One region of the Oceanimonas sp. MB9 genome, then DNA from elsewhere that is predicted to be linked to it. Evidence: predicted binding sites of a transcription regulator. Region 1 holds the regulator's gene; the other holds the start of a gene.
What was found. The regulator LexA, encoded in region 1, represses DNA repair genes until DNA is damaged. The targets are predictions, from matches to a motif close to ANCTGTNTNNNNANACAGNT.

Region 1 (7,480 bases):
TGATGGTGCTGATGATGATCTGGCGGCCGCAAGGGCTGCTGCCCATGCACCGCCCTCACATGGAGCTGAAATCATGAGTGAATTGCTGAACGTATCCGGCCTCACCATGCGTTTTGGCGGCCTGGTGGCGGTAGACGGAGTGGCGCTCACCATGGCGGAGCGGCAAATTGTGTCTATCATCGGCCCCAACGGCGCCGGCAAGACCACGGTATTCAACTGCCTGTCGGGATTTTACCGGCCGAGCGGCGGTACGGTGCGCTTTCGCGGCCAGGCCATTGCCGGCCTGCCGGGCCACAAAATCTCCCGCCTGGGCATGGTGCGTACCTTTCAGCATGTGCGCCTGTTCAGGGAAATGACGGTGCTGGAAAACCTGCTGGTGGCCCAGCATGCCCATCTCAACACCAATTTTCTCGCCGGCCTGCTGAAGACCCCGGGTTTTCGCCGGGCCGAGCGGGAAGGGCTGGAGCGGGCCCATTACTGGCTGGAGAAGGTCAACCTGACCGAGTTTGCCAACCGCGCCGCCGGCAACCTGGCCTATGGCCAGCAGCGCCGCCTGGAGATCGCCCGCTGCATGGCGGCACGACCGGCCCTGTTGATGCTCGACGAGCCGGCGGCGGGGCTCAACCCCAACGAGACTCAGGAACTGAACCGGCTGATTCAGGATCTGCGTGATAACGAAGGCGTCAGCGTGCTGCTGATTGAACACGACATGAAGCTGGTAATGGACATTTCCGACCATATTTACGTGGTCAATCAGGGCCGCCCCCTGGCCGACGGCGACCCCGACGCGGTGCGCAGCCACCCGGACGTGATCAACGCCTACCTGGGAGAAGCCTGATGCTGCATGTCGACAATATTTGCGCCCATTACGGCAAGATTCGCGCCCTGGAAGACGTTACCGTGCACATTGAGCAGGGGGAAATCGTCACCCTTATCGGCGCCAACGGCGCCGGCAAGACCACATTAATGATGAGCATCTGCGGCGATCCCCGGCCGTCTCGGGGCAGGGTGCTGTATGAAGGCCAGGATCTGTCCGGGCTGGATACCGCCGCCATCATGCGCCGGGACATCGCCATCGTGCCGGAAGGGCGGCGCATCTTCGCCCGGCTCACGGTGGAAGAAAACCTGCACATGGGTGCCTTTTTCGTGGACAAACGCGAGCACGCCGGGCTGATGGCCGAGGTGTTTGCCATGTTCCCCCGGCTCAAGGAGCGCCGCCACCAGCGTGCCGGTACCATGTCCGGCGGCGAGCAGCAGATGCTGGCCATCGGCCGGGCGCTGATGAGCAAGCCCCGGCTGCTGCTGCTGGACGAGCCCTCGCTGGGGCTGGCGCCCATTATCATCAATCAGATCTTTGACACCATTGCTCAGTTGCGGGAAGAAAAGGGCATGACCATCTTTCTGGTGGAGCAGAACGCCAATCAGGCGCTCAAGCTGGCCGACCGGGGCTATGTGCTGGAAAACGGCCGGGTGGTGCTGGCCGACACCGGCGCCGCCCTGCTGGTGAACGAACGGGTACGCAACGCCTATCTGGGCGGCTGAGGCTGAATTGGGTACACTGGCGCCACATTAATGAGGAGGAATTCATGGATCAGTTTGCCCATATTTCGGTGGATGAAGCCCACGTCATGCTGAGCGAGGGCCGGGCCCGGCTGGTGGATATTCGCGATCCCCAGTCCTTTGCCCTGGCCCACGCCGAGGGAGCCTTTCACCTTACCAACGACAGCCTGGTGAGCTTTACCAACGAGGTGGATTACGAGATGCCGGTGATCGTGATGTGCTATCACGGCATCAGCAGTCAGGGCGCGGCCCAGTACCTGATCAATCAGGGCTTTGAGGAAGTCTACAGCCTGGACGGCGGCTTTGAGGCCTGGCGGCGCAGTCAGGCGGTGGTCGGCCAGTCGTGAAGGCGCTGCTGGTGCTCGACGATCCGCGCCGGGCCCAGGCCTTTGTGGACTACCTGAGTGAGCTCGGCCTGCACTGTGAGCTCACCCAGGACGACGACGGTAATGTGCATATCTGGCTGGTGGACGAGTCTCGTTATGAGCAGGCCCACCGGGAAGTCAAACGCTTTCTCGCCGAACCCTTTCACCCCCGCTATCAGGAGGCGTCCTGGAAGCGGGGAGACAGTCATGCCCGCTTTGCCGATGGTCCCCGGCAAGCCGGCTGGATCAGCGATCTGCTGCGCCAGACCGGTCCGGTCAACCTGCTGGTGCTGCTGGCCTGCCTGCTGGTCTATGGCCTGAGCTGGCTGGGGCTGCCCATGTTCGGCGTGCTGTCTTTCCCGCCCCGGGCAGAATGGCTGCTGGGGGTGGAATTCTGGCGCGCCTTTACTCCGGCGCTGATGCATTTCTCCCTGATGCACCTGGTGTTCAACCTGTTCTGGTGGTGGTATCTGGGCGGCATGGTGGAGCGACGGCTGGGCAGCGGCAAGCTGCTGGTGCTGCTGCTGGTGGCGGCGGTGCTGCCCAACCTGCTGCAGTTCTGGGCCAGCGGGCCGCGTTTCGGTGGTCTGTCGGGGGTGGTGTATGCGCTGCTGGCCTACGTCTGGTTCAGCGGCCGGCTCAACCCGGCCCGGGGCATCGGCCTGCCCGACGGCATGGCGGTCTTCATGGTGGTGTGGCTGGTGCTGGGCTTTGCCGATCTGCTGGGCACGCCGGTGGCCAATATGGCCCACCTGGGCGGCGCCCTGATCGGCCTGCTTCAGGCCTGGCTCGACAACCGCCGCACTACTGGTAAAGAAAGGTCGTAAACAGCAGACGACGCACCGGGGTCTGGCCGGTTTCCTCGAGCAGCAGTTCGTTGAGCCGCTCCCGGCCCTGATCGGCCAGCTCGGTGCGGGCCGGCAGGGAGCGGATTTCCTGCCGGCTTTTCTGGGCCAGCAGATCATTCAGCGCGTCCCGCAGCAGCGGCATATTCTCTTCCACCACCGCCAGCTGATCCGGTCGTTCCAGCATCAGATCCACCGCCACTCGCACATAGCCCAGGTTTTGTCCTGAGTTCTGGTAGTTGGTAATAATGTCCGGTGTCATGGTGTAGTATATGGGCCCGGCAGGCGCCGCCGGTTCATCCTGGGCGCTGAGCGGGCCTGCGCTGACCAGCAGCAGGCAGAGGGCAACAAACCGAAACATGTGAGTCTCCGACGAGTAAGCGAGCGGGCATTGTTTAAATATTTGCCGGCCAAGTCAATCGGCGGGTGCCCGGTGAGGCCGGGCTGTGACCGGAGCAGGACCAGAAAGCAATTGTATGTCTTTGTTGTTTGATGAACAAAACACGGCCTCCAGCGCCGATCACCTCTGGCGCTGGGGAAGCGAAACGCCGGCTGCGCCGGTGCTGAATGCCTGGCTGCATGACACCGGGTCACTGACCCGGCTATTGCGCCGGCACTGCCGGCAGTTTGAGGTGCAGCTGTTGAGCGATGCCAGCCTGCGGTCGCTCACACCGACCCAGGCGGAACTGCTCGGCTGTGACCAGGCCTTTTGTCGAGAGGTATTGCTGTGCTGTGACGGCCGGCCCTGGGTCTATGCCAGCTCGCTCTATTCTTCCGCCACGCAACGGGCGCTGCCGGCGCTGGCCGGGCTGGGCTCCCGGGCGCTGGGTGAGCTGATGTTCGAGGCGCCGGATCTGGAGCGCACGCCCTTTGAGTTCGCGCGCCTGAATGCTACTGAATATCGGCGACTGGCCGAGCGTACCGGGCTGAACGCCGGCTTTGCCCCTGCGCCCTGGGCGCGCCGCTCCACCCTCAGCACCGGCGCCGCCCGAGTGCTGGTGACCGAACTCTTTTTGCCGGCTTCGGCTCTCTATCAGGACACAATGCAGGACACGACCTCATGACCACCCTGACTTCTCCTTCCCGACCGCGCTGGCGCGCCTACATGGCCCTGGCCCGGCTCGACAAGCCCATTGGCACCCTGCTGCTGCTGTGGCCCACCCTGTGGGCACTGTGGATTGCCGCCGACGGGTTACCGTCACCCTGGCTGCTGCTGGTGTTCGTGGCCGGGGTGTTTTCCATGCGCTCCGCCGGCTGTGTGATCAACGACTACGCCGACCGCCATATCGACGGTCATGTCAAGCGCACCCAGGCCCGGCCGCTGCCCGCCGGTGAACTCACCGAGCGCCAGGCGCTGGGCTTTTTTGCCCTGCTGGTGGGCATTTCCTTTGTGCTGGTGCTGACCACCAATGCCTTTACCATTGGCCTGGCCTTTGCGGGTCTGTTCTGGGCGGCGCTCTATCCCTTTATGAAGCGCTTTACCAACCTGCCTCAGCTGTTTCTCGGCATCGCGTTTTCCTGGGCCATTCCCATGGCCTTTGCCGCCCAGAGCAACAGCCTGCCCGCCGGCCTCTGGTTGCTGTTTGCCGCTAACCTGACCTGGACCGTGGCCTACGACACCATGTATGCCATGGTGGATCGGGACGACGACCTCAGAATCGGCGTCAAGTCCACCGCCATTCTGTTTGGCCGGCGCGACAAGCTGATTGTGGGCCTGCTGCAACTGGCTACCCTGTTGCTGCTGGTGGCGGCGGGCCGAGCGTTTGAACTGGCCGCCCCCTTTTACTGGGGCCTGCTGGCGGTGGCCGGCCTGTTTGTGTATCAGCAGCGCTTGATTCGCGATCGGGAGCGCATGCCCTGCTTTCGCGCCTTTCTCAACAACAACTACGCCGGCATGGCGGTGTTCGCCGGCCTGGTGCTGGCGCTGTGGTAAGTGGAAGGCTTTGGGGCTTGCTCTGGACTCATTACTGGATATACTGACAGTTAACTGTATAAACAGACAGGTTTCATCATGAAGGCCCTTACTCCCCGCCAGTCGCAGGTGCTGGACATTATCAAGGAACACATTCAGCAAACCGGCATGCCGCCCACCCGGGTGGAAATTGCCAAGGTGCTGGGGTTCAAGTCCGCCAATGCGGCGGAAGAGCACCTCAAGGCGCTGGCCAAGAAGGGCGTGATTGAAATCATGCCCGGCACTTCCCGGGGCATTCGCCTGGCCGGGGAAGAGGCGGAAGAAGAACAGGGCCTGCCGCTGGTGGGCCGGGTGGCCGCCGGTGAACCCATATTGGCGCAACAGCACATCGAGAGCCATTACCGGCTTGATCCTGGCTTGTTCCACCCCTCTGCCGACTTTCTGTTGCGGGTGCAGGGCATGAGCATGAAGAACATCGGCATCATGGACGGCGACCTGCTGGCGGTGCACAAAACCCAGGAGGTTCGCAACGGCCAGGTGGTGGTGGCCCGGCTCGACGACGAAGTGACCGTCAAGCGCTTTCAGCGTACGGGCAGCAAGGTCAGCCTGATCCCGGAAAACGAAGAGCTCTCGCCCATTGAAGTGGATCTGCGCAGCCAGGAGCTCACCATTGAAGGCCTGGCCGTGGGCGTGATCCGCAACGGTGATTTCTAACGTCGTCGTTTCAACCGGCAGGCCCCTGCCTGCCGGTCCTTTCTTCACTCAGCTCCCGTTACAACCCCTATTCCCCCATCCTCAGTCCTAAAATCTTTATATTTTACATTTCCTTGAGTGCTGCTTTACTTAGAGTCAGCCGAGCCTAAGGGATGTAGTCGTTCGGCACACATTCATTCCAGACTTGAGTACTCCGGGTGACAGGATGAAACGATTGGGGGTGCGCGTGAAGCCGATTCTGCTGTTGCTATTGTCCTTGCTGGTCTGCCTGCCTGCGCGGGCGCAGACCCGTCTTAACATGACCGAAGGGGTCACCGAGATCAGCCAGCAGGTTTACGGCCTGCACATGACCATCCTCATTATCTGTGCCGTTATCGGCCTGGTGGTGTTCGGGGTCATGTTCTGGGCCATTATTCACCATCGCAAGTCAAAAGGGGCCAAGGCCGCCCAGTTTCACGAAAGCACCAAGGTCGAGATCCTCTGGACCATTATTCCCTTTCTCATTCTGGTGGCCATGGCCATTCCCGCCACCAAAACCCTGGTGGCGATGGAAGACGCGTCCGAACCCGATCTCACCGTGCAGGTCACCGGCTCTCAGTGGAAGTGGCATTACCGCTACTTCGACGAAGACGTCGAATTTTTCAGCCTGCTGGCCACCATGCCCCAGCAGATTGCTGGCACGGTGACCAAGGGAGACAACTACCTGCTGGAGGTGGATTATCCCCTGGTGCTGCCCACGGATCGCAAGGTGCGTTTCCTGATCACCTCCGACGACGTCATTCACTCCTGGTGGGTGCCGGCCTTTGCGGTGAAAAAGGACGCCGTGCCCGGCTTTATCAACGAGGCCTGGACCCGCATTAACGAGCCCGGCCTGTACCGGGGTCAGTGCGCCGAGCTGTGCGGCAAGGATCACGGCTTTATGCCCATCGTTGTGGATGCCCGCTCACCCGAGGAATTTGATGGCTGGCTGGCTCAGGTCAGGGCCGAACAGGCCGAGGCCAGGGCCGCCGAGCAGGAACTGCTGGCCATGAACATGAGCCGGGAGGAGCTGATGACCCTGGGCGAGCAGGTTTACCAGAAAGCCTGCGCCGCCTGTCACCAGGCCAATGGCGAAGGCATTCCCGGTGCCTTTCCAGCCCTTACAGGCAGCGACATGGTGCTCAATGACAGGGCTGGCCATATCAACATAGTGCTGTACGGCAAGGCGGGCACCGCCATGCAGAGCTTTGACAAGCAGCTGGCGCTCAAGGAGCTGGCGGCGGTGATCACCTATGAACGCAATGCCTGGGGCAACGACACCGGGGATCTGGTACAGCCCAAGGACATTCATCAGGCCAGACAGGGACAATAGGGGGCAGTGATGGCGCAGATGGATCGCACTGAAACCGCGGACATTCACCTGGTGGGAGAGGAGCATCATCACGGCCCCGCCCGGGGACTGGGCCGCTGGCTGTTTACCACCAACCACAAGGACATCGGCAGCCTCTACCTGCTGTTCAGCCTGACCATGTTCCTGCTGGGGGGCGCCATGGCCATGGTGATTCGGGCCGAGCTGTTTCAGCCCGGGCTGCAACTGGTGGAGCCCAACTTCTTTAACCAGATGACCACCATGCACGGACTTATCATGGTGTTCGGCGCCGTCATGCCCGCCTTTGTGGGCCTGGCCAACTGGATGATTCCCATGATGATAGGGGCGCCCGACATGGCGCTGCCGCGCATGAACAACTGGAGTTTCTGGATACTGCCCTTTGCCTTTGTGCTGATGCTGAGCTCGCTGTTTGTGCCCGGCGGCGGCCCCAATTTCGGCTGGACCTTCTATGCACCGCTGTCGACTACCTATGGTCCCGACAGCACCGCCCTGTTTGTGTTTGCCATTCACATCATGGGCATCAGTTCCATCATGGGGGCGATCAATGTCATTGTAACCATATGGAATCTTAGGGCGCCGGGAATGACCTGGATGAAGTTGCCGCTGTTCTGCTGGACCTGGTTGATCACCGCCTTTCTGCTGATTGCGGTGATGCCGGTGCTGGCCGGCGCCGTGACCATGGTGCTGACCGACAAGTATTTCGGCACCAGCTTCT
Region 2 (7,480 bases), on a different contig from region 1:
GATCCTGTGAAGGATGACCTTCCGATTCCCTAAGTCACAGGCAAGTTAGGGCAGAAGGGCTCTGCGCAGGTTATTAAGCTGCCAGTGCGTAGTTTTCGTCGTTTGCGACTATTTTTTTGCGATTGTTTAACGAGGCCTATCGCACCTCGGCATGCACCTTGGAGTTCGAGAATCTCGTCGAATCCTGAATCAGCCCCAAGTTGAACTTTGATCTTATTGCAATTACTGCCGAAACACAAGCCCTGCTTAGCGGCCCTTGTGTTTCATCATACGGGCCTTTTCCCGTTGCCAGTCGCGTTCCTTCATGTCCTGGCGCTTGTCGTGGGCTTTTTTACCCTTAACCAGGCCAATCTCGGCCTTGACCCAGGACTTGGACCAATACAAAGACAGCGGCACCAGGGTGTAGCCTTCCCGTTCAATCAGGCCGGTCAGGCGGTCCAGCTGGCGTTTGTGCAGCAGCAGCTTACGGGTGCGTAACGGATCGCAGACCACATGGGTAGAGGCCATGTTGAGAGGGTTAATGGTGGCGGCAAACAGGAACGCCTCGCCATTTCTCATGAACACGTAAGCCTCGCCGATGTTGGCCTTGCCGGCGCGCAGCGCTTTAACTTCCCATCCCTGCAGCTCGAGTCCGGCCTCGAATTTTTCCTCGATGGAATATTCGTGCCGCGCCTTGCGATTGACGGCGATGCTGCTGGAGACGGGTTTCTTTTTGGGTTTGTTTTTTGCCATAGTGCGCGCATTATACGGTGCCCTTTGGTGCTTGGGAATTGGCTAACTGGCGACCGGTCACTTTTTGAGCTTCACCTGAGGGTGAGCCCGGCTCGCATAAGTGTTAAAATCGCCCCGTCAGAATGCCAGGAGAGGTTATGCCGAGTATTACTCGAAGTGCGCTGGTGATGTTCAGTGCCAAGCAGATGTATGAGCTGGTCAATAATGTGGACGATTACCCGCAGTTTCTGCCCGGGTGCGTGGCCAGTCGCGTACTGGATAAAAACGAACACAGCATTACGGCGGCGCTCGATGTGGCCAAGGCTGGAATCCGCAAGACCTTTACTACCCGCAACCGCCTTGAACAGGACCACAAAATCAACATGGAACTGGTCGATGGTCCCTTCAAGGCGCTGAACGGTGGCTGGACTTTTATTCCCCTTGATGAAGACGCCTGCAAGGTGGAGCTGAAGCTGCATTTCGAGTTCAAGTCCCGGCTGGTGGAGCTGGCTTTTGGCGGTATCTTCAAGGAGCTGACCAATGCCATGGTGCATGCCTTCAGTGAGCGGGCGCGGGAGGTATACGGCAATGCATCTTATTCAGGTTGAAGTGGTATACGCCCTGCCGGACCGGCAGACGGTGCTGAGCCTGCGTGTGTCTCCCGAGGCCACGGTGCGGGAGATCATCGAGCAGTCCGGTATTCTGCAGCAGTTTCCCGATATCGATCTCGAGCAGAACGCGGTGGGCATATTCAGCCGGCAGGTCAAGCTGGGCCAGTCGGTACACGACGGTGACCGCATTGAAATCTATCGGCCGCTGCTGGCGGATCCGAAAGACATACGCCGGCGCCGGGCCGAGCAGGCCAAGGAAGAAGGCCGGGCCGACAAGGTCACCGGCGGCCGGCCGGATCCCAAGCGTACTCGCAAATAAAAACGGAGCCCGCGGGCTCCGTTTTTATTGGGATAATGGCATTACAGACCCTGTTCAAAGGCTTCGGGTGAGGTGAAGTCGCCGCCCATGGTCACCAGACCATCATTGACGAAATCCAGCACCAGACGTTTTTGTTCCAGCTCACCCCGACCCGGCTTGAAATAATAGAGATAGACCCAGCGGTCGTGATTAAAGCCATCCAGGCTCATGGGATTTCCCAGCAGGAAGCGCACCTGCTCCTTGGTCATGCCCTGGCGAAGCTGTGCCACCTGTTTTTCTTCCAGGTAGTTGCCCTGGGGAATGTCGACCTTGTAGACCAGGTTACAACCGGTCAGGGGCAGGGCGAGAAAAAGGGGTAATATCAAGCTTTTGAGTTGCATAGGCGGTGTTGTCCTGTGAATCCTGCCGGCATCATAGCGGCACTGCAATGGGATGTAAAAGACTGACCGGTGCCGCTTGAATTGGTTCCGCGGGTTAACATGGTGATTTTCCCCGGGCTGGCTTACTATTCGAGGCTATTGTACTCGCTTGAGGAACTTCGTGATGACCAAACATGTTTTTCATCTGGGTGTGACCGATGAGGATTTGCGTGGCGCCGCACTGGCCATTCTGCCCGGTGCACCGGAACGGGTAGAGCGCATTGCCCGTCAGCTGGAAAATCCGGTGCACCTCGCCAGCCAGCGGGAGTTTACCTCCTGGCTGGGAGAGCTGGATGGCAAGCCGGTGGTGGTGTGTTCCACCGGCATTGGCGGACCCTCCACTTCCATTGCGGTGGAAGAGCTGGCTCAGCTGGGAGTACGTACCTTCTTGCGGGTGGGCACCACGGGGGCCATACAGCCCGAGGTGGCGGTGGGTGACATTATTGTGACCACGGCAGCGGTGCGCCTCGACGGCGCCAGCGGTCATTTTGCCCCCCTGGAGTTTCCGGCCGTGGCCAATTTTGATTGTACCTGTGCCCTGGTGGATGCGGCACGGGAGCTGGGCGTGGCGCCCCATGTGGGCATTACCGCGTCGTCCGACACCTTTTATCCTGGCCAGGAGCGCTACGACACCCATTCGGCCCGCATGTTGCGCCGATTTCAGGGCAGCATGAAGGAATGGCAGTCGATGGGCGTGCTGAACTACGAAATGGAGTCGGCGACCCTGTTCACCATGTGTGCCAGTCAGGGCCTGAAGGCCGGTTGTGTGGCGGGGGTGATCGTCAACCGAACCCAGCAGGAAATTCCTGACGAAAGCACAATGCAAAACACCGAGCAAAAAGTGATCGACATCGTGGTGGGTGCCGCCCGCCGGCTGGTGTAGACGTTGGAAATAAGATGTGGGACGTGTTATGTCTTCCCGTTTCCACATCTTCCGTTTCCCCGTTTCACTCACACACCAGCAGTTCCCGGGCATTAGCCAGGGTATTGTCGGTAATGCGGTTGCCACCCAGCAGTCGGGCCAGTTCCTGCAGGCGGAGTGGTTCGTCCAGCTCCTGCATGCGGGTTTCGGTATTATCGGTATTGCTGCTCTTGCTCACAAAGAAATGCTGATGGCCATTGCCCGCCACCTGGGGCAGGTGAGTGATCACCAGCACCTGGGTTGACTCGCCCAGTTTCCGCAGCAGCTTGCCAACCACAGCGGCGGTGGGGCCACTCACGCCCACGTCCACCTCGTCAAAAATCAGCGTCGGGGTTTCCACCTTCTGGGCGGTAATCACCTGAATCGCCAGGCTGATACGTGACAGCTCGCCGCCCGACGCCACTCGGGCCAGCGGGCTCATGGGCTGGCCCGGATTGGTGCTTACCAAAAACTCGACCCGGTCGATGCCCAGGGGAGAGAACCCGGCGCTGGCATCGGCGTGCACCTGTATTTCAAAACGACCCTTTTCCATGCTGAGCTGGTGCAGGCTATGGGTGATCTGCTTGTTAAGGGCGTCGGCGTATCGCTGGCGGCTCTGGCTCAGTCGCTCGGCAGCCTGTACAAAGTTTTCCCGGGCCTGCTCCACTTCTTCATCGAGTCCTTCCAGCCGGCTGCTGCCGTGATCCATGTCGGCCAGTCGGGCCTTGAGCTGCTGGTGGAACAGGAACAGCTCGGCGGCGGGCACATGGTGCTTGCGCGACAGCTCCATCACCTTGCTCATACGACTTTCCACCTCATGCAAGCGCTCCGGATCCAGTTCCAGCCGATCCAGGTAACGGCCGAGCTCGCTGTGGCCTTCTTCCAGCTGAATGAGGCTGCCTTCCACCATTTCCAATACCGGGCCCAGGCGCGAGTCCATGGCAACCAGCTCGCTCAGGGTTTTCAGTCCCTGGCGCACCAACTGCAGGGCATTGCTTTCGTCGTTGTCGCCCAGCACATTAAGGGCCAGCTGGCAGTCAGTGAGCAGCTCGGCACCGTTTGACAACCGTTTGTGCTCGGCTTCCAGCTCGGGGAATTCGTCTTCGGCCAGGGCGAGCTCGTCGAGCTCCGCCACCTGATATTCCAGCAACTGGCGCTCCGCCTGCCATTTTTCCTGTTCGGCTTGCAGCTGTTTGCGCTCGTTGTTGAGCTGCCGCCAATGCTGATAACCGGCGCTGACACCGGCCAGCAGCTGGTGGTGACCGGCATAGGCGTCGAGCAGGGCGCGCTGATGATCGGGTTTTTGCAGCTCCTGATGGGCATGCTGGCCGTGAATATTGACCAACAGGCCGCCCAGGGCCTTGAGTTGCGACAGCGGCACCGGGGTGCCGTTGATATAACCGCGGGAGCGGCCTTCCCGGCTCAGGGTGCGGCGCAGTATGCACTCATCCTGCTCGTCCAGCTCCTGCTCGCACAGCCAGGCCTTGACTCGGGGCAGTTTGTCGATGCGAAAGCGGGCACTGATGTCGGCCTTGTCGGCACCAGGGCGCACCGAGTCGGCATCGGCGCGCTCGCCCAGGGCAAGGGCCAGGGCGTCGATGGCGATGGATTTGCCGGCGCCGGTTTCGCCGGTAATGCTGGTCATGCCTTTACGCAGATCCAGCTCGAGAAAGGAAACGATGGCGAAATTGCTGATGGTGAGCTGAAGCAACATGGTGATTCCCCGCAACAAAATAGATGCTGTATGGGAATACAGTATACTGTTGTTTTATACAGTGCAAGGGGAGGGGGTGGTGAGGGGTAAGGTGTGAGGCGAATCCGTAATTTACTTCTCACCCCTCACTCCTCACCCCTCACGGGATCAGAACAGCTTGCTGCCCCAGCCCAGTTTGCTGCGCAGTACTTCAAAATAACTGTGGCCCCGCGGGTGCAGCAGCTTCAACCGGTGTGGGCTCTTGTTGATGTGAATTTCATCACCGGGTTGCACCGCCAACGACACATGGCCGTCACAGCTCACCAGCATGTGCTCGCTCTTGTTGGCGGGGGAGAGCACCATTTTTATCTGGGCGTCGGCGTCGATCACGATGGGCCGGCAGCTCAGGGTATGGGGGAACATGGGCACCAGGGTAATGGCGTTGAGGTTGGGGGTGAGAATGGGGCCGCCTGCGGAGAGGGAATAGGCGGTGGAGCCGGTAGGGGTGGCCACTATCATGCCGTCGGCGCGCTGGCTATACATGAAATGGCCGTTGATATATACCTCAAACTCAATCATGTGGGCGATTTTGCCCGGGTGCAGTACCGCTTCGTTCATGGCGGTATTGCTGGCCTTGAGCTGCCCGTGGCGGTGCACCTGGGCTTCCAGCAGAAAGCGGTGTTCGGTCTGGTAATCACCGGCCAGCAGCCGTTCCAGTGGCTGCTCAAAGCTGTCGGGGGAGATATCGGTCAGAAAGCCGAGGTTGCCCCGGTTAACACCCACTACCGCCACATCAAAGCGGGACAGCACGCGGGCCGAGCCCAGCATGTTGCCGTCACCGCCCACCACGATGGCCAAATCGGCGCGCTCGCCCAGCTCCACCATTTCCAGCAACTCGGCGTCGGCCAGGCCCAGTTGTTCACCCACCCGGCGCTCGATCACCACATTCAGACCCAGCCCCGCCAGGTAGCGGTACAGCGCCACCAGGGTCTGGTTGGCGCCCTGATGATCCGGTTTGCCGATAAGGGCGATGGTATTGAAGTCGGTTTCCATAAATCACTGTCCGGCGAAGCGGTCCACATTGCTCGACGTTGTTGAATAATCGCCATTCTAATCAGAGTGTTGCCCAAGTGCTACCAGGGGGAATGCAAGTCTCTGTGCTTTCGCCCTTGAAATGACAATCCGCGTCCCCATATAGCCAGCAAAGTTCATTGATACTGACGGGAGACAACATGAGCAGCAAGCAGAATCAGGTGGATACGGAGCAGGCCGCAGAACTCGAGCAGGAGCAACAGCCGGCCGCCGAGGCTGAGCAGGTCGAGCAAGCGCAGGATGCCGTCCAGCCCGATGCGGCTTATGTCGCCGAACTGGAACAGAAACTGGCCGCCGCCGAAAGCAGTGCCAAGGAAGAGCGGGACAACGCCCTGCGTGCCGTGGCCGAGATGGAAAATATTCGCCGCCGCGCCGCGCAGGACGTGGAAAAGGCACAAAAATTTGCCCTGGAAAAGTTTGCGGGTGAGCTGCTGCCGGTGATCGACAGCCTGGAACGGGCCATCGAGCACACCAGTGAGGAAAGCGATGCCTTTAAGGCAGTGCACGAAGGCGTGGAGCTGACCCTGAAGTCGTTGCTGAACGTGGTGGAAAAATTCGGCGTTGAGCCCATCGACCCCAAGGGCCAGCCCTTTGACCCCAACAAGCACCAGGCCATGAGCATGGTGGAAAGCGACGAAGTGGCGCCCAATGCCGTGCTGGCGGTGATGATGAAGGGCTATGAGCTTAACGGCCGGGTGCTGCGCCCCGCCATGGTCATGGTGGCCAAGGGCCCGGCCATCGACACTCAGGCCTGAACCAGTTTCAGCAAAAAAATGTGACCGTCGTCTTGAAAGCCTTCACCGGCAGCCACATATAGACGTTAAAGCAAAATACACCAAACGCTTGTTACCGAATTAGCAATATCAAGAGAGGATTCTATGGGTAAAATCATCGGCATCGATCTGGGTACCACCAACTCCTGCGTTGCGATCCTGGACGGGGATACTCCACGGGTCATTGAAAACGCCGAGGGTGCCCGCACAACTCCCTCCATCATCGCCTATACCGACGATGGCGAAACCCTGGTAGGTCAGCCCGCCAAGCGCCAGGCCGTGACCAACCCCAAAAACACCCTGTTTGCCATCAAGCGCCTGATCGGCCGTCGCTTTGAAGACGAAGAAGTGCAGCGCGACATCAAGATCATGCCCTTCAGCATCGTTAATGCCGACAACGGCGACGCCTGGGTGGAAGCCAAAGACAAGAAAATGGCACCGCCGCAGATCTCTGCCGAAGTGCTGAAGAAGATGAAGAAGACCGCCGAAGACTATCTGGGTGAGGCCGTCACCGAAGCCGTTATCACCGTGCCGGCCTACTTCAACGACGCCCAGCGTCAGGCCACCAAGGATGCCGGCCGCATCGCCGGTCTGGATGTAAAACGTATCATCAACGAGCCCACCGCCGCCGCTTTTGCCTATGGCGTGAACAAGGCTCAGGGTGACCGCAAGGTGGCCGTATACGATCTGGGTGGTGGTACCTTTGATATTTCCATCATCGAAATCGATGACATGGACGGCGAAAAGACCTTTGAAGTACTGGCTACCAACGGTGATACTCACCTGGGTGGTGAAGACTTTGACAACCGCCTGATCACCTACCTGGTGGAAGAGTTCAAGCGCGAGCAGAACTTCGATCTGCGCAACGACATGCTGGCCCTGCAGCGTCTGAAGGAAGCCGCCGAAAAAGCCAAGTGTGAGCTGTCTTCCGCCCAGCAGACCGAGGTGAACCTGCCCTACA

Region 2: the regulator LexA is predicted to act here: its motif matches at 4,720-4,739, upstream of recN (DNA repair protein RecN).

What each region holds. Positions count from the first base shown of each region.
Region 1 covers NZ_VFBE01000001.1:29,360-36,839, reverse strand. The annotation lists gene OJHNALOF_RS00215 (high-affinity branched-chain amino acid ABC transporter permease LivM) at 1-77, shown strand, start outside; gene livG (high-affinity branched-chain amino acid ABC transporter ATP-binding protein LivG) at 74-838, shown strand; gene OJHNALOF_RS00205 (ABC transporter ATP-binding protein) at 838-1,542, shown strand; gene glpE (thiosulfate sulfurtransferase GlpE) at 1,587-1,907, shown strand; gene glpG (rhomboid family intramembrane serine protease GlpG) at 1,904-2,752, shown strand; gene OJHNALOF_RS00190 (flagellar basal body-associated FliL family protein) at 2,730-3,131, opposite strand; gene OJHNALOF_RS00185 (chorismate lyase) at 3,247-3,834, shown strand; gene ubiA (4-hydroxybenzoate octaprenyltransferase) at 3,831-4,703, shown strand; gene lexA (transcriptional repressor LexA) at 4,782-5,396, shown strand; gene coxB (cytochrome c oxidase subunit II) at 5,602-6,747, shown strand; gene ctaD (cytochrome c oxidase subunit I) at 6,766-7,480, shown strand, end outside.
Region 2 covers NZ_VFBE01000005.1:753,524-761,003, forward strand. The annotation lists RNA gene ssrA (transfer-messenger RNA) at 1-197, opposite strand, end outside; gene smpB (SsrA-binding protein SmpB) at 247-732, opposite strand; gene OJHNALOF_RS06765 (SRPBCC family protein) at 870-1,319, shown strand; gene OJHNALOF_RS06770 (RnfH family protein) at 1,300-1,641, shown strand; gene OJHNALOF_RS06775 (outer membrane protein assembly factor BamE) at 1,683-2,021, opposite strand; gene udp (uridine phosphorylase) at 2,185-2,943, shown strand; gene recN (DNA repair protein RecN) at 3,008-4,675, opposite strand; gene nadK (NAD(+) kinase) at 4,823-5,707, opposite strand; gene grpE (nucleotide exchange factor GrpE) at 5,887-6,501, shown strand; gene dnaK (molecular chaperone DnaK) at 6,625-7,480, shown strand, end outside.